DNA from 2 places in the Nitrobacter hamburgensis X14 genome. Region 2 is predicted to be linked to the other one. Evidence: riboswitches for the same ligand, from Rfam matches in the RefSeq annotation. Region 2 holds a riboswitch; the other holds the start of a gene.
What was found. A riboswitch is a leader RNA that binds a small molecule or an ion and turns the genes downstream of it on or off. The one in region 2 is predicted to bind cobalamin.

Region 1 (5,894 bases), 1.2 Mb from region 2:
GGCTGGCGACGACAACATCCGGCCTGAGCATCAGCACATCCTCCGCCTCCCCGGAAAGCCGCCGATATTTCTTCGCCTCCGTCGCGGCCCAGGAGCGCGCTGCATCCCGCGAATAAGGGCTGAGGCCGAGGATCTGGGCGGGATCGGCAAGCGTCATCAGGAGCTGATCGGTGCACAGGTTGATCGAGGCGACGCGCTGCGGATCGGCGGCCTGCGTCTGCGTGACGACCCCGGCGGTCAATGCGAGAGCGGCCGCGGCAAGACCGCCGCATCTGCGTCCGGCGATGCCGGCCCGGATCGCCTCACTGAGGCGCTGCAACCGCGCCAACAGCGACATCGCGATCACACCTCCGCCCACGGCACGATCACGGTTTCGCATTGATAGTCGGCCCGATAGGTCCTGACGCGAAAGACGTCGGCGATGACGGTCTCCGAGAGCGCGCCGGCAGGCGGTCCCTGCGATACCAGGCGCCCGTCGGACAGCACGAGAACGATATCCGCAAACCGCGCCGCGAGCCCGAGATCGTGCGTCACCACGATGACCAGCACCCCACTGTCGGCCGCGGTCCGCAGTCTGGTCACGACCTCGATCTGATAGCGCGGATCGAGCGATGCGGTCGGCTCGTCGGCCAGCAGCACTGGCGCTTCCACGGCCAGCACCCGCGCCAGCGCCACCCGGCCGCGCTCGCCGCCGGACAACTCCGTCACGCGACGATCGCTTAAACTTACCACGTCGGTCGCCTGCATCGCCCGCATCACCGCCGCGGCATCTTGTTCCGTCAGCCGCGCCGGATCGACCGCGCCGTGCGGGTACCGGCCAAGCGCCACGATATCCCTCGCCGGCAACGGCCAATGCATCTGATGGCCTTGCGGCAGGTAGGCGAAACGGCGCGCGCGCTCTCGAAGGGTGAGCGATGGCAGCGCGTCGCCGCAAACCTCGATGGTCCCTTCCGATGGCAGCAGGCCCGCCAGCGCCCGCAGCAACGTGGTCTTACCGGCGCCATTCGGCCCGACCAGCGCGACAAGGCATCCGCCTGGGAGCGACAGCGAAATGTCGCTCAGGACAACTCTCTTTCCAAGATTAGCCGATAGCGACGATGCGATGAGAACGACGGCTTCGCTCATGCGACGCCTCCACCCAGCGCGCGCCGCTCGCGCACGATCAGGTACAGGAAGAACGGCACGCCGATCAGCGCGGTCAGGACGCCGACCTTGATGTCCGAGGTCGAGGGAATGACGCGTACCGCGATATCGGCCGCGAGCAGCAGCGCCGCGCCGGTCAGCGCGCTCGGCACCAGCAGCCGCGCCGGGTCGTAGCCGATCAGGGGCCGCATCAGATGCGGCGCAATCAGGCCGATGAAGCCGATGGCACCGGCCACCGCAACCGCGCCGCCGACGCCGAGCGCAACGCCGAGGATCGCCCACAGCCGTAACCGGCCGACATCGACGCCGAGGCTCTGCGCGGATTCCTCACCCAGACTGAGCGCGCGAAACGCATGGCGCTGGCTCATCAGGATCGCGGCTCCCGCGACGATGAACGGCAGTGCCAGCGTGACGTGGCGAAAGCTGCGGTCTTCCAGCGAGCCCAACAACCAGAATGCAATCTCCAGCGCCGCGAACGGATTGTGCGACAGGTTCATGGTCAGCGACGTCGCCGCGCCGGCCAACGACGAGATCGCAAGCCCCGCAAGGATCAGGATCAGCAGGCTCGCATTACGCCCCGCGATCGCGAGCAGTGCGAACACAGAAGCGAATGCCGCGACGATGGCCGCGACCGGCAGTACGAAGGAACGCACGTCGGCCGATCCGACCGCGATGATCAGCACGGCGCCGAACGCCGCTGCCTGCGGGGCGCCGAACAGCGAGGGCGACGCCAGGGGGTTGCGCAGCAGGCCCTGCAAGGCCGCACCCGACAAACCGAGAATGGCGCCGATGGCGACGGCGAGGATCGCGCGCGGCAACCGGATATCCTGTACGATGATCCGCTGGACGTCGCTGCCGCCGCCGAACAAGGCATCGAGAACAGTGACCGGCGACAACCTCACAGGACCCACTCCCAACGACACCAGCGTCAGTATCGTGACCCCCGCGCACAGCGCGACCGTCACGACCGTTCGCTGGCGGGCCGCGATGGCTGTCGTCACCATGTGGCGTTGAAAGATGTGGCGTTGAAAGCCGTGCAAATCGCCGGGCCGGCCGGCCCGGCAGCATAGTTCGGGAGACCCATGACGACCCTTTCCGCCGACCCGCCGTCGAACGCCTAAGAATGCGTCACCGGCCGGTCTCCTGGCTCGCGGCCGTTATCCGGATCCGCCTTCCCGCACATGCATGGCATGGTCAGTGGCCGAATGGATACGGATGGCCGCTTACAGTTGCGGGGGCAGCCGCGGTATTGGGGGCAGTATCCCCGCACCGCATTCCCGTTTCACCTCCCGCGGGAGGCACCGATGATCTCCCAAACAAGCACAGCGAAACACTCCGTGCAACCGGGGACGCGTTCGCCTGCGTTGCCGCGAAATACGGCCAGCACGCAATACCATCAGAGCCGCGAGAGATAACGGGGCAGCTCCTGTTCGAATTCAGGGAAGTAGCGCGAAATCACAGACATATCGAAGCGAGCGAGGATCGACTCCTTGGGCTCCCGGTCAAGCAGGAAGCGAAAGGCGGCCTCGAGGCAGCGCTCGGGCGTGTGCTTGCCGGCTGTCAGTTGCTTGCTCTTCACGTCAGACATTGTGACGCGGTGACGCGTCTCGCTCTCTCCTTCGCGGACCACAACCTCGAAATCGAGCGGGTCGCCCTCACCGACGCGCTGAACCTCGATCATACGGTCACTCCCGTTTCAACGGTCGGTGGCGCAACTGTTCGTTCCCTACTGCACCGCATACGCCGCTGCCAAGATGCCTGCGAGCTTCTCCGGCCACAAGCCTGTCGTTATTGGGCTCTCGTCCGGCCTGAGCGAAGCGAAGGCGGGTGAGGGGTCGTGAGAGCTTGGCAGGAAGAAAACCCCTCACCCGGCTCAACCTCGCGACGCTCGATTTCGCCACCCTCTCCCACAAGGGGAGAGGAAAAGAAATCGCTCGGTAATCAGCTCAAAGCTGTCCCAGCAGCGTGTCGCCGCCGGAGACCTCGACCTTGCCTGGGTTCGGTTCAAGATTGAGCGTCTTTACCACGCCGTCCTCGACCAGCATTGAATAGCGCTTGGAGCGGATGCCGAGGCCCTTTTCGGATGCATCGAATTCCATGCCGATCGCCCTGGCGAAGTCGGCGTTGCCGTCGGCGAGGAAGGTCGCCTCGTTGCGCTGGTCGGTATCGCGCTTCCAGGTGTTCATGACGAAGACGTCGTTGACGGAGACGATCGCGATCTCGTCGACGCCCTTGTCCTTGATGGCGCGGGCGCTAAGAAAAATGCTCGGCAGATGCTGTTTGTGGCAGGTGCCGGTATAGGCGCCGGGCACCGCGAACAGCGCCACCTTCCTGCCCTTGAAGATGTCGCCGGTGCTTTTCACCTGAACGCCGTCATCCGTCATGATGCGGAAGGTCGCGTCGGGCAGGCGGTCGCCAACTTTGATGGTCATGGTCAAATCTCCTTGAAATGTGCGTTGTATCTGGGCCAGATAGGTGTCCGGCACAATATTCCACGGCCGCGAAACGACAACGGTCGGCTCTTCACCGTACCGTCATTAGAGCGTTTTCGAGCAAGCACGCCCTCGGGCTTGAACCCGAGGATCAAAAGGCTGGCGCCCGGCTTTGATTCCAGCAAAGCCGAAATAGCGCTAGCCGGCAAACCCGCCCGCGTCGAGAAAGGCCTGTTCTTCCCGGCTCGTCGTGCGTCCGAGCATTCGATCGCGATGCGGAAAGCGGCCGAACCGGCGAATGATGTCGGCGTGGATTTCCGCGAATTTGAGGTTGTCGGGCCGTCCACGGCTGCGAAACAGCGCGACGCAGCGCTCCTGATCCGCGAGACGTTCGGAATGCATGAAGGGGACATAGAGGAATTCGACGAGGTCAGGGTCGATGCGCGTGTCGGCACTGCGTGCGATGGCGCGGTCGGCGACGGCGCAAGCGTCGTCGTCGGTCGAAAAGCTGCGGGCGTCGCCGCGGAACATGTTGCGCGGAAACTGGTCGAGCACGATGACGAGCGCCAGCGCGCCGTCATCGGTCTCCTCCCAACCGGAGAGTTCGCCCGCGCGGGCTACTTCCCACAATCCAAGAAAGCGGCGGCGCACCTCGGCGTCGAACGCGTCGTCCTTGATGTACCATTTGCTCTGGCCGGCGGCGCGCCAGAAGGCGAGGACGTCGGCGGGGGAAGAGATGGAAGCGGACGAATTATCGGAGTTCATCACACACAACACTTTCTGTCGTCGTCCCCGCGCACGCGGGAATCCATAACCCTGACGTCAATTAGAGCGTTTTCGAGCGAAGTGGGTACCGGTTCGCATGAAGAAAACGCGTCAAATCAAAATCATAGAGCCCGCTTCTGATTCCATCAGAAGCGAAAAGGCTCTAAGATGGAAAAGGTCGACGTCATCGACCGAAATCAGAATCCGCGCCGTATCGGTTCCTGCGCGCGTGCGAAGATCGCACTTGGCTGGGACGGCCATATCTTCAGGAATGCCTCACGCCGCCGCTTTTTTCTCGTCACGCAGTTCGCGGCGGAGGATCTTGCCGACGTTGGTTTTCGGCAGGGAGTCGCGGAACTCGATCTGTCTGGGCACCTTGTAGCCGGTCAACTGCGTATGCGCGAACTTGATGATGTCCGCGCGCGTGAGGGTCGGGTCCTTCCTGACCACGAAAGCCTTCACCGCCTCGCCCGACTTCCTGTCCTTGACGCCGATCACCGCGCATTCCAGCACGCCCGGATGGCTCGCGATCACGTCCTCGATCTCGTTCGGATAGACATTGAAGCCGGAGACCAGGATCATGTCCTTCTTGCGGTCGACGATCCTGGTGTAGCCGTCGGCTGACATCACGCCGATGTCGCCGGTACGGAAGAAGCCGTCCGCCGTCATCACCTTTGCGGTTTCGTCCGGCCGGTTCCAGTAGCCCGGCATCACCTGTGGACCCTTGGCGCAGATTTCGCCCGCCTCGCCGAGCGGCACCTCGCGGCCGTCGTCGTCGCGGATGGAAATGTATGTCGACGGCATGGGAAGCCCGATCGAGCCGGAGAATTTGCCGGTGTCGGCGGGATTGCAGGTCAGCGTCGGCGAGGTTTCCGAAAGGCCATAGCCTTCCAGTAGCGGGCATCCTGTCACCCTCAGCCACTTCTCCGCCACCGCCTTCTGGACCGCCATGCCGCCGCCGACCGAAGCCTTGAGTTTCGAGAAGTCGACCTTGTCGAAACCGCGCGCATTGAGAAGGCCGTTATAGAGCGTGTTCACCGCCGGAAAGCAGTTGATCTGATACTTCATCAATTCCTTGACGAGGCCGGGCATGTCGCGCGGGTTCGGGATCAGCAGATTGACGCCGCCCGCGCGCATCGCCAGCATGAAGCACGCCGTCAGCGCGAAGACGTGATAGAGCGGCAGCGCGCAGACGACGAAGAGTTGATCGACCACCGGCGGTTTCCTCAGCGCCGGCTGCAGCCAGGCGTCGTTCTGCAGCATGTTGGCGAGAATATTGCGATGAAGCAGCGTCGCGCCCTTCGCGACGCCGGTGGTGCCGCCGGTATACTGCAGGAAGGCGACGTCGTCGGGCGCGAGGTTCGGCCTGGCAAGCGTCATGCCGCGCCCGGCCGCGAGGGCGTCGTTGAACTTGACCGCCCCCGGGATCGATGACGGCGGCACCATCTTCCTGACATGACGAACCACGAAATTGACGATCAGGCCCTTGAAGCCGAGCAGGTCGCCCATGCTGCCGACGATGACGTGCCTGATGTTAGTTTTGCCGATCGCCTG
Region 2 (5,894 bases):
CGGAATTGCAGGACCATGGCCTGTTCGATCGGGTCCACGTCGCCGATCGCCCGGCCTATCTCACCGCGCTCGCGGCGGCTGCGCTCGGCAACGACGGGCAGAGCGTCGAATTCAGGCTCAGGCGCGACGTCGCGCGTGCTTCGCAGGGAGAGGCGCGCCATTCGGCCGACTTCATTTGGGTGGAAATGCGGTGCCGGCCGCTTGAGCCGGCCTCCGCCGCCGGAACGTCCGCCGAACCCGAAGTTGTCGCGGTGATGCGCGATATCACCGAGCGGAAGCATCAGGAGCACGCGCTGGATCTGGCGCTTACCACCGCCGAACGCGCCGATGCCGCCAAGACCCGGTTTCTCGCGACCATGAGCCACGAGCTGCGAACGCCGCTCAATGCCATCATCGGATTTTCGGAGATGATGGTTCAGGAGGATGCCCTGTCGCTCGATGCGGCGCGGCGCAAGGAGTATGCCCAGCTCATCAACGATTCCGGCCAGCATCTGTTGTCGGTGGTCAACAGCATCCTCGACATATCGAAAATGGAATCCGGAAACTTCGAGATCTTGCCCGAGCCGTTCGCACCGCGCGAGGTGTTGCTCAACAGCAGCAACCTGCTCGCGCTCAAGGCCCGCGACAACGGCATCGAGCTCGTCACCCGCGTTCCGGAGGATTTGCCGCAGATCACCGGCGATCCGCGCGCGTTCAGACAGATCGTTTTGAATCTGGTCTCGAATGCCGTCAAGTTCACCGAGCGCGGCGGCCGGGTCACGATCTCGGCGCGCGTCGAAGGATCGCGCATGGTGTTGCGCGTGATGGACAACGGCGTCGGCATCGCGCAGGAAGACCTCAAGCGGATCGGCGACCCCTTCTTCCAGGCTGGGAAAACCTACCAGCGGCGCCATGAAGGGACCGGACTCGGGCTGTCGATCGTCAAGAGCCTCGTTGCGTTGCACCGGGGCGAGATCGATGTGCAGAGCAAGGTGGAGGAGGGGACCACGGTGACCGTCATGTTGCCGCTGACATTCGTGCCCGGCGTCGACGTGTCCGAAGCCGAGCCGGCATCGGACAATATCGCGACGCTGACGCCCGCACCGCGCCCCGGCAAGCAGGATCAAGGTTATCGGGTGAAGAAGAGTGCCTAGAAGAGCTGTTGGAGAGGATGTGGTACGGCCTCGCCGTCGCAGCGTGGCTACCGGGAAGCGCGAAGTTGACGAGGAACGCGGTCTCGCCATGCGCATTCTCCTGCATAGCCCGAAAGATCTGCTTGCGGGTTCGCTCGCCTTTGCCGCCGTCGGCGCGATCGTCGCCAACGCCATGTTCATGCAGGCCGGCCATCATCCGTCGCCGATGTTCGGATCTGATGTCGCGACGCCGCTGACGTTGCCGCAGGCCAATCCGCTGCCGCGGCCCCGACCGGTCGAGGCGGACACGGCGAGCGTCCGCCCGGCCGAACCGCACGCGAATGCCGCCGATCCTCCCGCCAATCCCGGCAAGCCGGCTGCGTCGCACAGCAGCGATCCCGTCGCCGATCTTATCAACGCGACGCGCCATGTCGCCGCAGTCCAGCGGACATTGACGCAATACGGCTATGGCCAATTGAAGCCGACGGGAACGGTTGGGACCGACACCCAGGCCGCGATCCGGAAATTCGAGCAGACTCGCCGGATGCCGGTAACCGGACAAATGTCGGACCGCCTCGTGCGCGAACTTGCGGTCATGACCGGACGGCCGATCGATTAGAGCCATTCATGCTTATACGGAATCAGGCTGCCGTCATTGCGAGGCGCATCGCGCCGAAGCAATCCAGAAAGCTCCGAAGAAAGACCTGGATTGCTTCGCGGAGTTTATCATCGGGCGGCGCCTTGCGCCGGCCCGTTGGCTCGCAATGACATCTGAATGAATGCGTTAGGCCGCGTCGCTCCGGCCAAACGTCCGTCGAGAGCTATTGCACCCCGTCACTCGCCACCCGGATGCCGCCGAAAATCCCGAGGCCCGGCGCAAGGAATCCGGTCGGATTCTGGTAGCGGACGTCAAAGAGATTATCGACCCGCCCGAACACCTTGACCTGATCGTTGATGGCGTAGTCGCCACGCAAATTCACAAGCGTATAGCCGGGCGCGGCAATTCCGGAGGCCGAGCCGTCGCGCGTGACATCAAGCCAGTTGCTGACGCGGAGCACCGTTGCCGATAACGTCAATTCATCGACGGGGAGCCAGGTCGCCGTCACGCTCCACTTTTCCTTGGGCCGGCGCAGCAGTTGCAGGCCGGTGCCGGCATCGACGGCGCGGGTGAAGGTGTAATCCGCGCGGATGCCGAAACGCTCGGTGATCTGTGCCGAGACGAAAGTTTCGGTGCCTTCGGTTGTCGCGCTGTTTACGTTCACCAATGACGTGAACGTATCGTTGTATCCGATCAGGTTGGTGATGTCGTTGTGGAAGTAGGTCGAGCCGAACCGCACGCGATCGTTGAATAGCGGCTGCTCGAAACCGGCATCGTAGCCTCTGCTCTCTTCGGGTTTCAGGTTGGGGTTGGCGAAGAAGTTGAAAGCCGGGTAGTTCTGGTACAACTGGCTCAACGACGGCGCCTTGAACCCCGTGCCGTAGCTCGCCTTCAGTTTTGTTTCCGTGACGGGAAGAATAACCGCCGGCGCGATCCGGTAGGTCCCATGCTCGCCAAACCGGTCGTTGGAGTCCTCGCGGACATTCGCAACCAGGAAAAAGCGTTTCGCAAACGCCGATTGCAACTCGATGAATCCGGCCTTGTTGCCGTTCTGAGCCGCAAGATCGGTGGTGTCGATGCGATCGGTCTGTTGCTCGGCGCCGACGATCAGGTTGTTATCGCGCGCAATCTCGGCGACTGTATGCCAGTCGAATTTCAGCCGGGTGCCCGTGGTGGTTGTCGCAACCGGATCTCCCGGGCTTATGTCGTAGCCTCTGCTGTTGGTGTAATTGACGCCGAAGTAGTTCTTGACGCGTCCGTCGAGCAGCGACCACACGGCCTCTTCGCGGTTGAAGAGCTGCTGGACGGCGTGCGTGCTCTGCGCGGCATTGGGAAAGCTCGGAAATCCGCTATCCCCGGTGAACAGCAGCGTCGCGTCGGTGTAGCGAACCACCGAATTCACGGTCAGGTTTTCATTGAGATCGACCCCGAGCTTGGTCGAATAGGTCTTGTTGTCGTAGTTGTTTCCGATTGCTTTCCGTCCCGGCGGGAGAAGCTCTGGCGGGGTGACGGGAACGTCTCCGGCATGGAGATGGGCGACGTTGACCGCGTAATTGAAGTTCTGTTCGGAGCCGCTCAATCCGAGCGTCTGGTTGAAGGTGTTGAACGAGCCGGCCTCGATTGACGCCGTGGCGCGCGGCGGACCTTCTCCCTTCTTCGTGATGATGGAGATCACGCCGCCGATCGCGTCGGAACCGTAGAGCCCGCTCTGCGGGCCTCGCAGAATTTCCATCTGCTGAATGTCCGCCGCAAGAAGATGCGCGTAGTCGAATGCGCCATTGATGTTGCCGGGATCGCCGATGTCGATGCCGTCGACGATCACCTTGGTGTGGTTGGCGTTGGTGCCGCGCATGAAAACCGACGCCTGGGCGCCTGGTCCGCCGGCTTGCACGACATTCAAACCGGGGACCGTGTTCAGGATATCCGGAACGCTGCGGTATTGCTGGGTCTGGATATCCTTCTCGGTGACGACGGTAACGGAGCTTGCCAACTGGTCCGCGGGCGTCACGATTCCGGTCGGGCTGACGATAACGGATGCCGTCGCGCCCGGAACGCGGGCATCGCCGACGGGGGTTTGTCGAGAGGCGGAGCGGGCCGCACGGCGCGATCGCGAAACCGCGCGGTGAGACGGCGGCGGCGAGTCTGTCGTTCTCTCCAGCGGGGGCGCGATCTGAATCGGCGGCAGCAGGTTCGGAGAGGCGGATTGCTGGGCGAGGGAAGGCGTAGTCAGGCCGATCGACCCCAACGACGCGAGGACGGTGGAGGCAAGCAGGCTTCTGCGATAAAGCCCGGAAACGAAGGCGGCAGACATGAAGAAACCTCGGCAGGACGTCGGTGGCACGTCACAGCGAACGAGGTTTCACAGGAGCCGCGGGGCGCCGGTGAAGCGGATGTCTGTAGTCCCCGACTGACATCTTCGCGTGTGACCACGGTTGACGGCAGGTCTCCTGGCTCGCGGGTCGTTACCTGGCGTCGCCTTCCCGGGGCCGAGATGTCCCAGTGGCCTGTGACGCAGATTCGCCGCTTACAGTTGCGGGGGCAGCCGTGGCGTTAGGATGATCCCGCACCACGTTCCCTTTTGATCTCCCGAGGGAGAACCGTCGCCGGTCATTTAGAAGTGTGTCAAAGCCGTGTCAATTGGCGGCGCGGTTTGGACACGGCTTTCGTTCCGTCAGACCAACTCGCCACGCGCCGCGGCGGCGGCGCTGCGGATCGCGTCCATGTTCGCCTTGTAGGATTCCATCGTGCCGCCCTTGAACACCGCCGAGCCCGCCACGAAGGCGTTGGCGCCGGCGGCGCCGAGCTCGCCCGCCACGTCGGGCGCGACGCCGCCGTCCACCTCGATGTCGATCGGCCGTCCCGCCGTCATCGCGCGCAGATCCCGAATCTTGTCCAGCGCCGAGGTGATGAATTTCTGGCCGCCGAAACCCGGATTGACCGACATCACCAGCACCAGATCGACCATGTCGAGGACATACTCGATGGTGGAAAGCGGCGTCGCCGGATTGAGCGAGACGCCGGCCTTCTTGCCGAGTGCGCGGATGGCCTGCAGCGAGCGATGCAGATGCGGCCCTGCTTCGACATGAACCGTGATGTGATCGCAACCGGCCTTGGCGAAGGCTTCGAGGTAGGGATCGCAGGGCGAGATCATCAGATGGGCGTCGAAAATCTTCTTCGTGTGCGGCCGCATCGCCTTGATGACATCGGGGCCGTAGGAGATGTTCGGAACGAAATGGCCGTCCATCACGTCGAGGTGGATCCAGTCGGCGCCGCCCTGATCGACGGCGCGGACCTCCTCGCCCAGCTTCGAGAAGTCCGAGGCCAGGATCGACGGTGCGATGACGAGAGGACGCGGCACAAAAGTCTGAGACATGAGCGTTTCCGAAAATTTCTGCGGGGCTTGAGAGAGCCTCGCGTAACATGGGCTGCGGCGGGGGGCAATGCGCGGAATCCGTCCTGATCCGGGTGGCGGTGATGCGCCGGGACGCAGGCTCGGCAGGAGTTCTGCCGCGAGAGGCGCGATCCGCGCCACGGCGGTAGGACGGTGTTCGTCGGTATCGACCCGACGGCGGCGGCTCGATCACCACCTCGCAGCGGTAGCCCTTTTGGTTCGGTGGCCATTTGGGTTTCGGTAGCCTTGGTCCGGTAGCCTTGGGTTCGCCGCATTCGTATCATTGCGCAGCCGACGCCGGTTTTCATGATCCGATAACCATATCATTCAAGTAGTCGTTCCTTCTGCAAAGTATTGCGAGGGGCGTATGTATCTACCACAAGTATTTCTGATCGCCGGCTGCCTCGGCCTCATCGGCTCCCACGCCTTCGCTGAAGACGACTTCACCGCGTCGTTCCGCCTGCGCGGCGGCTTCGATTCCAATCCGCAGTTTTCGATCGGGCAGGGCCGCGGCAGCGCGTTCATCGCCGCCGACACGGCGTTGGCGGCGGGAATGAAAGCCGACGGCTACACGCTGGGTGTCGCGGCGGAAGCCAATGCGACGCACTATGCGCAGCCGCTGTTGACGCCCGCTCGCGGCGGCAAGGTGATCCTGCGCGGTTCGATCGGCGACGACGATCTCAAGCTGGATTCCACGTCGACTATTGCCGACACCAGCACCTACAATCTGCGCTCGACCGACCTGATCCAGTCGATCAGGGGTGAGGCCCGATACGGGTCGATCAAGCTGTTC

Region 1: it holds a riboswitch for cobalamin, as region 2 does, so the genes downstream of both, NHAM_RS19130 (FecCD family ABC transporter permease) here and NHAM_RS13410 (TonB-dependent receptor plug domain-containing protein) in region 2, are expected to answer to the same signal.

The regions. Positions count from the first base shown of each region.
Region 1 covers NC_007964.1:4,108,492-4,114,385, forward strand. The annotation lists gene NHAM_RS19120 (ABC transporter substrate-binding protein) at 1-337, opposite strand, end outside; gene NHAM_RS19125 (ABC transporter ATP-binding protein) at 343-1,125, opposite strand; gene NHAM_RS19130 (FecCD family ABC transporter permease) at 1,122-2,147, opposite strand; cobalamin riboswitch at 2,260-2,464, opposite strand; gene NHAM_RS19135 (hypothetical protein) at 2,540-2,824, opposite strand; gene NHAM_RS19140 (peroxiredoxin) at 3,090-3,575, opposite strand; gene NHAM_RS19145 (DUF924 family protein) at 3,774-4,340, opposite strand; gene NHAM_RS19150 (long-chain fatty acid--CoA ligase) at 4,617-5,894, opposite strand, start outside.
Region 2 covers NC_007964.1:2,877,081-2,882,974, reverse strand. The annotation lists gene NHAM_RS13420 (sensor histidine kinase) at 1-1,133, shown strand, start outside; gene NHAM_RS13415 (peptidoglycan-binding domain-containing protein) at 1,126-1,731, shown strand; gene NHAM_RS13410 (TonB-dependent receptor plug domain-containing protein) at 1,934-4,021, opposite strand; cobalamin riboswitch at 4,131-4,327, opposite strand; gene rpe (ribulose-phosphate 3-epimerase) at 4,382-5,083, opposite strand; gene NHAM_RS13400 (outer membrane beta-barrel protein) at 5,469-5,894, shown strand, end outside.